4 regions of the Staphylococcus pseudoxylosus genome follow, and region 4 is predicted to be linked to each of the others. Evidence: riboswitches for the same ligand, from Rfam matches in the RefSeq annotation. Region 4 holds a riboswitch; each other region holds the start of a gene.
The links. A riboswitch is a leader RNA that binds a small molecule or an ion and turns the genes downstream of it on or off. The one in region 4 is predicted to bind S-adenosylmethionine.
Positions count from the first base shown of each region.

Region 1: it holds a riboswitch for S-adenosylmethionine, as region 4 does, so the genes downstream of both, LG295_RS00060 (alpha/beta fold hydrolase family protein) here and LG295_RS01795 (MetQ/NlpA family ABC transporter substrate-binding protein) in region 4, are expected to answer to the same signal.
Region 2: it holds a riboswitch for S-adenosylmethionine, as region 4 does, so the genes downstream of both, metK (methionine adenosyltransferase) here and LG295_RS01795 (MetQ/NlpA family ABC transporter substrate-binding protein) in region 4, are expected to answer to the same signal.
Region 3: it holds a riboswitch for S-adenosylmethionine, as region 4 does, so the genes downstream of both, LG295_RS10295 (methionine ABC transporter ATP-binding protein) here and LG295_RS01795 (MetQ/NlpA family ABC transporter substrate-binding protein) in region 4, are expected to answer to the same signal.

Region 1 covers NZ_CP085024.1:14,097-17,312, reverse strand. Annotated here, with positions in the region: gene LG295_RS00065 (DUF2232 domain-containing protein) at 1-560, opposite strand, end outside; gene LG295_RS00060 (alpha/beta fold hydrolase family protein) at 865-1,833, opposite strand; SAM riboswitch class I at 1,894-1,993, opposite strand; gene LG295_RS00055 (AzlD domain-containing protein) at 2,125-2,454, opposite strand; gene LG295_RS00050 (AzlC family ABC transporter permease) at 2,451-3,152, opposite strand.
Region 2 covers NZ_CP085024.1:1,203,748-1,206,963, reverse strand. Annotated here, with positions in the region: gene LG295_RS05825 (nuclease-related domain-containing protein) at 1-418, opposite strand, end outside; gene metK (methionine adenosyltransferase) at 511-1,707, opposite strand; SAM riboswitch class I at 1,817-1,929, opposite strand; gene pckA (phosphoenolpyruvate carboxykinase (ATP)) at 2,096-3,216, shown strand, end outside.
Region 3 covers NZ_CP085024.1:2,156,291-2,159,506, reverse strand. Annotated here, with positions in the region: gene gcvH (glycine cleavage system protein GcvH) at 1-376, shown strand, start outside; gene LG295_RS10305 (toprim domain-containing protein) at 611-1,003, shown strand; gene LG295_RS10300 (thioredoxin family protein) at 1,000-1,299, shown strand; SAM riboswitch class I at 1,354-1,459, shown strand; gene LG295_RS10295 (methionine ABC transporter ATP-binding protein) at 1,545-2,570, shown strand; gene LG295_RS10290 (methionine ABC transporter permease) at 2,563-3,216, shown strand, end outside.
Region 4 covers NZ_CP085024.1:411,707-414,922, forward strand. Annotated here, with positions in the region: gene panE (2-dehydropantoate 2-reductase) at 1-433, opposite strand, end outside; gene LG295_RS01790 (type II CAAX endopeptidase family protein) at 635-1,390, shown strand; SAM riboswitch class I at 1,533-1,638, shown strand; gene LG295_RS01795 (MetQ/NlpA family ABC transporter substrate-binding protein) at 1,726-2,544, shown strand; gene LG295_RS01800 (lactate/malate family dehydrogenase) at 2,588-3,216, shown strand, end outside.

The sequences.
Region 1 (3,216 bases), 400 kb from region 4:
AAATTGATTAAAATAAGTAGAAATACTGTAATAATGACATAACTTGGTAACTGAACTGACATCTGGCGGAAGCCTTCTTCCAGCATTTGCTTATATTCTGCAGTTCCCGCAATTCCAGAAACAACGTTATGCATGTAATCTTTCACTGGTTTTATCAAAACTGTAGAACTTGGTATTTTATCAAACGTTTGTAGTCCCATAAACGCAATTAACGAGAACATACTAATATATGTAGTTGTTATATAAAGTATGCGTTCTTTAGATGTACGTTCTTTTAATAATTGGCCAATAACAAAACTCACTAAGAGTATGATGACCATAGTGCTCAACACAAATATATTACCTAGTAACGTTGTTAATACCACTGTAATGACTGCTGTTAAACCAAATGATTCAATAGACTTATGCCATAAGATAATACCTGGAATTGTTGCAAAGATACCTAACACCAGGCCTAACGGAGGTAATATATGTAAAGCTAAAGCCACTACGATTAGCGTTAGTATACTAAGCACAGTTACTTTAGGATATATTTTTGAAAACAATTTCGCCACTCCCATACTATTTTTGACTATAACTATTATTTTAACCTCTTTAAAACTTTTATACAATTATTGGCAATCCAAATACAGAAGATAACGATATACTATACTTTCCATAATTATAAACGTATAAATAACTGAACTAATCAACACTTCATGGTATTACATTTTTAATGCTACTACTTTTAGTTTCATTTTATGCCACCACAACTTAAATAATTGTACAAAAAAAGGATGTACTATATATATGTCAGTCTACCCTCCCCTATCGAAAGTAGTCATATAGCTTCATCCTAAAAATTAATATAATAGAGTCGTTAAATCATTTTCTTTTGATTTTATATACTTTTAAAAAGTGATATAGATTAGGCGCCCAGTCATTAAAATTCAGTAAGAAACCATCATGACCTACGTTATCTGGTACAAAGAAATGTTTGTGATATTTAAAACGATTTCCCACGGCACGTACTAAGTCATCTGGATATAACAAATCATCTGTAAAGCCCATTGTCATTACTTTAGTGTCTAGGTTACTAAAAACTTCATCTACATCATTGCGTCCTCTATCTACGTCATGACTATCTAAGACGTCTAGGAGTGTTAAATAGCATAAAGAATCAAAATGATTCATAAATTTATTACCTTGATGTTTTTGATAGGTTACAACTTGATCTGGTGAGAAACGTTTATCATAACTTTTAGACGAACGGTATGTTAAAAAACCTAACTGCCTTGCGATACTCATACCCTCTTTATGGTCTAAATGAATAGCCTGTCTCGCTATCTCATTAAACGCACGACTATAGGATGATGTTTTATCTGTAGCTGCGAGAATCACTGCTTTTTCAACATCAAATTTACGATTATATAATAATTCTATTGCTTGCATGCCACCTAACGAACCACCGATTAATATGTTAATCCTTTCGAAACCTAATGTTTCAATTCCTAATTCTATAGCACGTACGATATCTCTTAACGTAAGTGTCTCAGGAAAGTTTGGATCTGTTAATGCAGAACTTGAACCATAAGGGCTTCCAATAACATTAAATGTCAAAAACTGGTAATCATTAATAGGCATATAACCACCGTCAATAATCCCTCTCCACCATCCAGGGTTTTCATTTGTACCATACGTTAAGTGATTACCTGTTAAAGCATGACAAACCACCACAAGTGGTTGCCCTTTTAAACCTACATGTTCATAACGTAGTTTTAAGTTTGAGATGAATTCACCTGACTCCGTTGTGAATGGTCCTAGTTCCAGTGTATCAACCGTATAATTCGTCATGTTTTACCTCCTACTTAGTAAAAAAACTCCTCACTCATAAAATAAGTAAGAAGTTAAAAGTTCTTATCATTCGAGTGTATCGATGGTATTAGCACCGTACTTTATAAGCCGGTTGCTGAAGCGTCTACGGGCCAAGTCCCTCAGCTTCTCGAAATAAGATTTGATTTTAATTGTATTAAAGATAAGCTCATTAATTCAGATAAAATTAAAGTGTTAATGTAATCTGAAATATCTTAATTTTCTAATTGTTTATAGTTTAACGGATAATATAACTTACTTCAATAGGATTGTTTAAAATACCCAACGTAACACTGCCATAATGATAATGCCACTAAGTATAGTGATTGTTAAGCTACGTGATATCACAGCAATAATAATAGTTGGGAGCATCGTTATTAAGAACGGCCCGTTAATGCTATAACCCATCACACCTTCTTGTTGCTCTATTAATCCATCGATGATTAATGCAGTGAATAATGTAATTGGTATAAATGATAGCCATTTAATAACACGTTCAGATAATTTTATTTTAGTTATCAAGATAAAGGGAATAATTCGTGTAAGCCACGTTACCACACCACATAACACGATAATTGTTAACACATGTATCGTCGTTGTCATCGTTCCATCACCACTCCAATCAACGCTGCAATAGTCGAAGCTAATATGATAGCTAAATATGAAGGCATAAACAAGCTTAAACTAAGCATCATTACAATCACACATATAATCAATACAAAATATATGTTTATCTTCGAGCGTCTAATCGACTCAAATTGTGAGACAGCTAAGAATATAAACATAGCGGTAATTGCAAAATCTAATCCTAGTGCTTCTGGTTGATGTATGTATTTACCAAAGACTGCACCAATCATACATGCAAATGTCCAAAAGACATATGCCGTTATATTTAATCCATGCAACCAACGATCATTTATCTTCTCACCTTTTAAATGTGGTGTAATAGCTACACCGAATGTTTCGTCTGTTACTAATGTAGAAAGACCAATCCTATTTAATAAACTATAGTTTTTATAACTTGGCGCAAGCGTCATGCTTAATAAAAACATTCTTGAATTCACAATGAATGTCGTCAATATAATTGCCGATATGGGCGTGCCAGAAATAACAAGTGCACAAATAATAAACTGTGCAGCGCCGGCATACACTAACAAACAAAGTAAAATAATTTCCAACATACTAAATCCCGATGCCACTGCAACAATTCCAAAAGACAGGCCAACACCAGCATAACCTAACAAAGTAGGAATACATGCTTTTACACCTTGTTTAAAAGTAACATGCGCCTCATTGTCCATTTTTCCACCCTCTCACCTCAAACGCTAAAAACAGTAAATCTATTCTAATATAATATCATAAAAA
Region 2 (3,216 bases), 790 kb from region 4:
CATCATTAAATTCATTCTTAGGTAAAAATATATTAGCCATAATGTGCATATCTTCTGGACGAATTCTTTTCTCATTTACTAATCTTTCTCGAATACCAATAAGTCTCATATCAGTTACATATTCACTTTGATTTTTAGAGAATAATTTCAATGCATCAATTTCTCTATTTTTCGAATTAACTGTAGCATTATATTCTTCTTTTTGCTTTGTTACTGTTTTTTTATTTTCTATTCTTTCTTTTTCTAGTTCTTCTTCATGCTCATCGCTTAGTTTTTGTTCTCTGGTTTTGTATTGTTCTTCTACCTTTTGTTGTGCTTTCTTCTTACTTTTCAAAGCAATGATAAATAAAATGAAACAAATTACTGCTACAACAATTGCCACAATTAAACCAATCTCTAATGGTCCAAATGAATTCATAACAAAAAACGCTCCTTTATGTGTTCAGTAACTTAATTATAATAGATAAACGTATAGCATTCGAGAGTAAAGTTAAAAAACTTTTGTTCTAGTTAAGCTTTAACTGTATCTTTTAATAAATTAATTTTATCTAACTTTTCCCATGGTAATAATACGTCTGTACGACCAAAATGGCCATATGCAGCAGTTTGTTTATAAATAGGGTGTTTCAAGTCTAACATTTTAATAATTCCAGCTGGTCTTAAATCAAAATGTTGTCTAACTGCCTCAACCAATTCATTTTCTTTAACTTTTCCTGTACCAAATGTATCTATAGAAATAGAAACAGGCTCAGCTACACCAATCGCATATGCAAGTTGTACTTCACATTTGTCTGCTAATTCAGCAGCAACGATATTTTTTGCTACATAGCGTGCAGCATAAGCAGCAGAACGGTCAACTTTAGTTGGGTCTTTACCACTAAAGCATCCCCCACCATGACGTGCATAACCACCATACGTATCAACAATTATTTTACGTCCAGTAAGCCCTGCATCACCTTGTGGTCCACCTATAACGAAACGACCAGTAGGATTGATATAAAATTTAGTGTTCTCATCTAAAAGTGCTTCTGGCACTGTTGGATAAATAACATGTTCTTTAATATCATCTTGAATTTGTGCTAATTCGATATCTTCAGCATGTTGTGTTGACACGACAATCGTATCAATGCGATGTGGTTGATCTTGCTCATCATATTCCACAGTTACTTGTACTTTACCATCAGGACGTAAGTAATTTAATATTTCATCTTTACGTACATCTGATAAGCGTTTCGCAAGTTGATGCGATAAGAAGATTGGTAAAGGCATGTATGTATCCGTTTCATTCGTAGCATAACCGAACATCAAACCTTGATCTCCCGCTCCTGTAGCTTCGATTTCTTCTTCTGATGCGTCTTCACGATACTCTAATGCTGTATCGACACCTTGAGCGATATCTGGTGACTGTTCATCAATTGCCGTTAATACTGCCATTGTCTGGCTATCATAACCGTATTTAGCACGCGTGTAGCCTATCTCTTTGATTGTTTCTCTAACCACTTTCGGAATATCAACATATGTTGTTGTTGATATTTCTCCTGAAATTAACGCCATGCCAGTAGTCACTGTCGTTTCACAAGCAACACGTGCGTTTGGGTCATCTTTCAATATTTCATCCAATATAGCATCAGATACTTGATCCGCTATTTTATCTGGATGCCCTTCTGTTACTGATTCTGAAGTGAATAATCTTCTATTGTAAGTCATAATTTGCTCCTTTAGTTTTAAATTACGAAAATTCTCTCTCTGTTGAGCTCATTAAAAAAGCCTTCTACACTATCAATAAATAGAGAGAAGGCCCTTATACGTCCATTCGCTCTTATCGTTCAGACGATATTTGTCTGCAAACGGTTTGGCACCTTTCTTCGTATTAAGAAGAGGTTGCTGGGCTTCATTGGGTCCATGTCCCTCCGCCACTCAGGATAAGAGAATCCGTTAAGTCCTATAGTACAGAATCAACGATATAATGTCAATTTTACATTTATTAATATTTATTTAAAATTCCTTTTAAATTGGTATGGACTATTGATATATATGTGTTATACTCTGTAATTGTAAAGGCTTACAATAACTAAATAGCGTTGGAGGGATTAGTATGGCTGTAGATACATACACTTATACAAACAAAATTGAAAGTATTTTAGACAAAAAATCTTCATTATTTCAATTATCTACAACACAGTTGTATAACAAGATTTTAGATAATGATGAAGGCGAACTTACCGAATTAGGTGCAATTAACGCTAGAACAGGTAAATATACAGGTCGTTCACCAAAAGATAAGTTTATTGTAAATGAGCCATCTTATAGAGATGATATTGACTGGGGAAATGTTAACCAACCGATTGAGGAAGAAACATTTTTAAATTTATATGATAAGGTTCTAAACTATTTAGACAAAAAAGATGAACTATATGTATTCAATGGTTATGCTGGTAGTGATCACGACTCACAATTGAAATTAACTGTTGTAAATGAATTAGCGTGGCATAATCTATTTGCTCAAAATATGTTTATACGCCCTAATTCAAAAGAAGAAGCACAAGAAATCAAACCAAACTTCACAATTATTTCAGCACCGCATTTTAAAGCCGATCCAGAAATTGACGGCACAAACTCAGAAACATTTATCATCACATCATTCAAACATAAAGTGATCCTCATTGGTGGGACTGAGTATGCTGGTGAAATGAAAAAAGGTATTTTCTCCGTAATGAACTATTTACTACCTAAAGATAACATTATGAGCATGCATTGTTCAGCTAACGTTGGAGACAAAGGTGACGTTGCTTTATTCTTCGGCCTTTCTGGTACTGGTAAAACGACACTATCCGCTGACCCAACACGTAAACTTATTGGCGATGACGAACATGGTTGGAATGAAAATGGTATTTTCAACATTGAAGGTGGTTGTTACGCTAAAGCAATTAACCTTTCTTATAAAAAAGAACCTCAAATTTATGACGCTATTAAATATGGTACTATTTTAGAAAATGTTATCGTTGACGAAGATGGTGACGTTGACTTCGATAATAATCAATACACAGAAAATACGCGTGCAGCTTACCCAATCAACCACATTGAAAATATTGTAACGCCATCTAAAGCAGCTCACCCTAATACAATTATTTTCTTAACTGCAGATGCTTTCGGTGTTCTACCACCTATTTCAAAACTATCCAAAGATCAAGCAATGTATCATTTCTTGAGTGGATT
Region 3 (3,216 bases), 1.1 Mb from region 4:
AGTACCGAGTGAATTAAAATATTCTAAAGAACATGAATGGGTAAAAGTTGAAGGTAATACAGTAACAATTGGTATCACTGAATATGCTCAAGGTGAACTTGGCGATATCGTATTCGTTGAATTACCAGAAGTTGATGACGAAATTAATGAAGGCGACACTTTTGGTAGTGTTGAATCCGTAAAAACAGTTTCAGAACTATATGCACCTGTATCAGGTAAAGTAGTTGAATCTAACGATGAGTTAGAAGATAGCCCAGAATTCGTAAATGAATCACCATACGAAAAAGCTTGGATGGTTAAAGTTGAACTAAGTGACGAAAGTCAATTAGATGAATTATTAACAGCTGAGCAATATTCAGAAATGATTGGCGAATAATATAACACTGAACTCCATGATATAACTGTCTTGGAGTTTTTTCATATCATTGAGGACTATTGGAGCGTTAGTAATTTTATAAGTCTAACGAGTTCACCTCAACTTTGAAAAATGATAAATTATGTTTGTAATAATAAGAAATATTTAAACTATGTAAATTATGTTTATTGTCACCAAGGATTGTGAAGAACTAAGTAGAAAAGATTTACTATCAACATTTAGAGGGTGGATGTCATGACGATACTGAACCAAGTAATTGTTGTCGAAGGAAAGTCAGACAAGAAGCGTGTCAAACAAGTGATTGATCAACCTATAGAAATTATCTGCACGAATGGTACAATGGGTGTAGATAAATTAGATGAAATGATCGATACTTTATATGACAAACAAGTGTATATTCTTGTGGATTCGGATGATGAAGGTGAAAGAATACGAAAATGGTTCAAACGCTATTTAAGTGAAAGTAGACATATAAGAGTAGATAAACAATATTGTGAAGTTGCTCGTTGTCCTAAACCATATTTATCTAGAGTACTAGAAAAACATGGCTTTATAGTAAAGGATGAGGAAAAGGTGGCGAAAGCAAGATTGGATTATATAGCTGAGAGGGTAAGTTTATTAACATGAATGTAACAAGTGAACAACGTGTTGACGTCAATAAATATATAAACGAAGATAAGTATCTTATCTTTGGCTACACACCAACATGTGGAACATGTAAGGTTTCTGAACGAATGCTAGATATTGCTAATGATATTTTGCAATTACCTACAATAAAAATGGACTTAAATTTTCATCCTGATTTTAGCCAATCATATGAAATTCAATCTGTACCAGTTTTATTAGTAATGTCAAAAGGTGAAGAGCAAAAAAGAATTTATGCATTTCAATCGGTGCCTTATTTGTTAGAAAATTTGAAATAGTTATTGACGAAATATTAGTACAATGGTAGGATTAAAAATAATTAAATAATGAAACTCTTATCACGAGAGGTGGAGGGATGTGCCCTATGAAGCCCGGCAACCGTCTTTAATAGAAATGGTGCCAATTCACATAAAGTTTTAAAACTTTAGAAGATGAGAGAAGCGATTTTGCTTTCTCTATACTTCGGTGAACATAGAGGAAGCATTTTTTAATTGAAGGATTAGCAACACAAGGAGGAAACAGAATGATTGAGTTAAATCAAATAGTCAAAAAGTACAAAACGAAAAAACAGGACGTACTGGCTGTAGATCATGTTGATTTAAGTATTCAATCAGGCTCGATTTTTGGAGTAGTTGGTTTTTCAGGTGCGGGGAAAAGTACTTTAATTAGACTTCTAAATAACCTCGAACAACCGACTTCAGGAGACGTCATTATCGATGGAGATACAATTGGTAAGCTATCAAAATCACAGTTAAGAAAAAAGCGTCAAAAAGTGAGCATGATATTTCAACATTTTAATTTACTATGGTCTCGTACTGTATTAAATAATATTACATTTCCATTGGAAATAGCGGGCGTGCCTCGCCGTGAAGCAAAACAACGGGCAAAAGAATTAGTAGAACTTGTTGGGCTGAAAGGTAGAGAAAGTGCATATCCTTCAGAGCTATCAGGCGGTCAAAAACAACGTGTCGGCATTGCGCGAGCGTTAGCAAACGAACCAACTGTATTGCTTTGTGATGAAGCGACAAGTGCATTGGATCCTCAAACAACAGATGAAATTTTAGAATTATTATTGAAAATTAAAGAAGAAAGAAATTTAACAATCGTGATTATTACGCATGAAATGCATGTTATTAGACGCATATGTGATGAAGTGGCTGTTATGGAAAACGGTCGTGTGATTGAACAAGGTCAAGTTTCCACAGTCTTTGAAAATCCACAACATGCAGTTACAAAACGTTTTGTTAAAGATGATTTAAATGATGATTTTGATGAATCTATTAGTGACTTAGTCTCACTTAATAAAGATGATTATGTTGTACGTTTGAATTTCACAGGGAATAATGCCACGGAACCTCTCGTGTCGTACATAACAAAAACGCATAATATCGATGTGAACATATTAGAAGCTAATATTAAACATACAAAAGATGGTTCGCTTGGATTCTTAGTGATTCAATTGAGCGATGTAAATTCAGAAAAATTCGAAAAGTTCAAAAGTGATTTAGAAGCACAACATGTGTCAGTGGAGGTGTTAAGACATGGGTAATTCATTGAGTGACATCCTCCGCGAGATGTTTACAATGCCAAACGTCAGCTGGGACGAAGTTTGGTTAGCGACATACGAAACAATTTATATGACAGTTATTTCGACAATTTTTGCCTTTATATTAGGCTTAATATTAGGTGTATTGCTCTTTTTATCAGCAAAAAGTAAATCACCTATAGCGAGGGTTTTCTATACGGTTGTTTCATTTATAGTTAACTTGTTTAGAGCGATACCATTTATTATTTTAATCTTATTATTAATTCCATTTACAAGTTTAGTATTAGGCACGATTAGTGGTCCAACTGGAGCATTACCAGCTTTAATTATTAGTGCGGCTCCATTCTATGCCAGACTTGTAGAAATTGCATTTAAAGAGATTGATAAAGGTGTTATTGAAGCGGCTTGGTCAATGGGTGCTACTACTTGGACTGTAGTCAAAAAAGTACTTTTACCTGAAGCGATGCCAGCGTTAATTTCAGGTATTACTGTTACAGCGATTGCTTTAGTAGGTTCTACTGCAGTGGCCGGTGTTATTGGTGCCGGTGGTTTAGGTAACCTAGCTTATTTAACAGGTTTCACTAGAAATCAAAATGACGTTATTTTTGTTTCAACAATTTTAATCCTTATTATAGTGTTCATCATTCAA
Region 4 (3,216 bases):
GTTTATCAAATTGACTGGTTTGAACAATTTCGCCAGTACTATCAAGTGTTGTTTCAATAATGCAGTAACCACCCATGATTTTATTTTTTCCAAAAGCGTTTTGTAATTTAGGGACATGTGCAACGCCATTAAGTAGTGGAATAATTAAGGTGTTATGATCTATAAATGGTTTTAAATCTTCAATAGCATGATCTAAGTGATAAGACTTTGAAGATAAGAGCACGATATCAAAAGGTTCGACACGATCATCTTTTGTGATGAGTTGTGGATTAAAATGATAATCTCCTTTTTCACTATGAATGGCTAAGCCATTTCGTTCTAGATATGATTTGCGTTTGGGCCGTACTAAAAATGTGACATGTTTGCCAGCCTCAGCTAAGCGACCACCAAAATATCCACCAATTCCGCCAGCACCTAGTACCAATATACGCATCGACAACAACTCCTTAAACTATGTATAGTATATTTAATCTCTATATACCACTTTTCATTTCCTTTTACGCATTGAAATTTAAATAAATTAGTTTACATGTCTATCTATACTATCTATTTATATTATTGTAAAATGTTTGAAGAAAATGGAAATTGTACAATGTAAAAGTGTGTTATATATAAAACTTTAGGAGGGACTATAATGTCGGTTAAAAACGAAAAGAAATATCGATGGAAGGATATTAACGGTAAAGATTTTTTTCTGCCAATCATTTATTTAGCTAGTAATTTTTTCTTGTCACTTATAATTTTGAGTATAACGTGGGCAGTTAATATAAGTTTTGGTGATAGTTACAGTAATGATAAATTTGATGGGTCGAGCGCCGCTGATTTGTTAATGGAGATTGGTGTTTTTATATTTATCATGATTATATGGATGTTGTTACATAAAAATAGTTATAAAATTGAGTGGAAAAGTGGCTTCAGTAATATTAAGAAATACTGGAAACTCATCATTGTTACATTTATTGTTATGTTTATATTTAAATTAATTTTTCCTGTATTAGTTGATGCGTTTGCACCTGAACAATGGAAGTTTGAAGAAACACAAAACGATTTATTGATTCAACAAATGTTTAGTACACCATTCTCAACGGTACTTGCGTTCTTTTCTATTGTAATTATTGCGCCGGTTACTGAAGAGTTTCTCTTCCGACACTTGGTAATTGGTGAATTAGGAAAGAAATTGAATTTTATAGTGATGTCAGTCATATCTGTAATTGTTTTTGCATCTTTACACGTAATAGCAGCACAATCACCATTAGAAATTGTTATGTATCTTGTTATCGCTATAGGTATCGTATATGTCTATTTAAAAACACAACGAAGTTTAGCTACTGCTATAGCACTGCATGCATTAAATAACTTTATTGCATATGTAGCAGTTGTCCTTCTATAAAGTTATATCGCTTTAATGGATTGTTGTTTCACATGGAACAGAAGTTAGTTAGTAGACGTATTATTTAGAATTTTCTTAAAACTCGTTGACTAAACATGAGTATAATGCTAGGATAAAAACATTGTAACTACATACTGATTTACTCTTATCAAGAGAGGTGGAGGGACGTGCCCTATGAAACCCAGCAACCGTCGTTATACGAAATGGTGCTAATTCACAAAAAGTTACCAAACTTTTAGAGATGAGAGAAGGTTTATACTTTCTCTTATAAAATTAAGAGAAAGTATTTTTTATTTACTTTGAAACTTAAAAATTCATGAGGAGTGAAATAGATTATGAGGAAATTAATTGTTTTATGTTCATTATTAATATTAACCATTGTTCTTGCAGCATGTGGCAATTCAAATGGTAAAGATGGGGATAAAAAAATAACAATTGCAGCTTCGCCAGCACCACACGGTGAAGTATTGAAACATGCAAAAGAAGAAATGAAAAAACAAGGATATGATTTAGAAGTTAAAACAGTTAATGATTATAAAGTACCTAATAAACTATTAGATAAAGGTGATGTAGATGCCAATTTCTTCCAGCATACGCCTTACTTAAAAGCAGAAAAGAAAGATCACAATTATGATATAGAAGAAGTTGGAAAAGTATTTACTACGCCAATGGGTGTTTATAGTAAAAAATATAAAGATATTAAAGATATTCCTAAAGGTTCAACAATATATGTTTCTAACAATCCAGCTGAAGAGGGTAGATTCTTATCATTCTTTGTAGATGAAGGATTAATAAAGATTAAAAAAGGTGTTAGTATAGAAGACGCAAAATTTGAAGACATTGTAGAAAATAAAAAAGATTTGAAGTTTAATAATAAACAAGGGGCAGAATTCTTACCTAAGACATATGAAAGTAAGGAAGGTGCTGCAGTTATTATGAATTCAAACTATGCGTTAGATAATGGGTTAACGCCACATAAAGATGCTATCATTAGTGAAACTGAGTCATCACCGTTTGCGAATATCGTTGCTGTGAAAAAAGGACATAAAGATGACGAAAAATATCAAGCACTTATAAAAGTGCTACAATCTAAAGACATGAAAGAATTCATTAAAAAAGAATACGGTAAAGATGTAATTCCGTATGAAAAATAAGTTATTATGAACAGATATTAGTAATGAAAAAGGGGTGTAGTGTATGTCTAAACTAGGCATTGTTGGTTTAGGAAGAGTAGGTAGTCAAGTTTTAACAGATGTACAATATTTGAATTTATTTTCAGAGATTGTGTTGGTTGATGATAAAGATGAAATTGCAAGTGGAGAAGCGCTTGATCATAATCATTCACAAGGATTATTTAATACTGCGCATATCAAGATTAAAGCTGGAGATTATCAAGATTTAGCAGATGCTGATTTTATTGTGGTTGCTGCGAGTGTACCAACAGATAAAAATGATGGTGATCGTACTTTATTAGCACAAGGCAATCATGACATTATAAAAAATGTTATGAGTCAAGTTGCTGAGGTAACACAAGAGGCAATCATTATTGTGATTTCTAATCCTGTAGATTCGATCGTATATTTTGCTAATCAAGTAAACTATCCAACTCATAAAATCATTGGAACGGGAACGTCTTTAGAAACTTCAAGGTTCAAGACGATTATCGCTCATCATTATCAAATCGACCCCAAAAATGTTGAGGCATTTGTTATTGGAGAGCATGGACAACATGCAATACCTGTGTGGAGTAAAGTGCGTATTCATGGTATGTCGCTTACAGAATATGAAGCGCTAAGTAATAGCCCAGAAATTGATAAAGCACATAT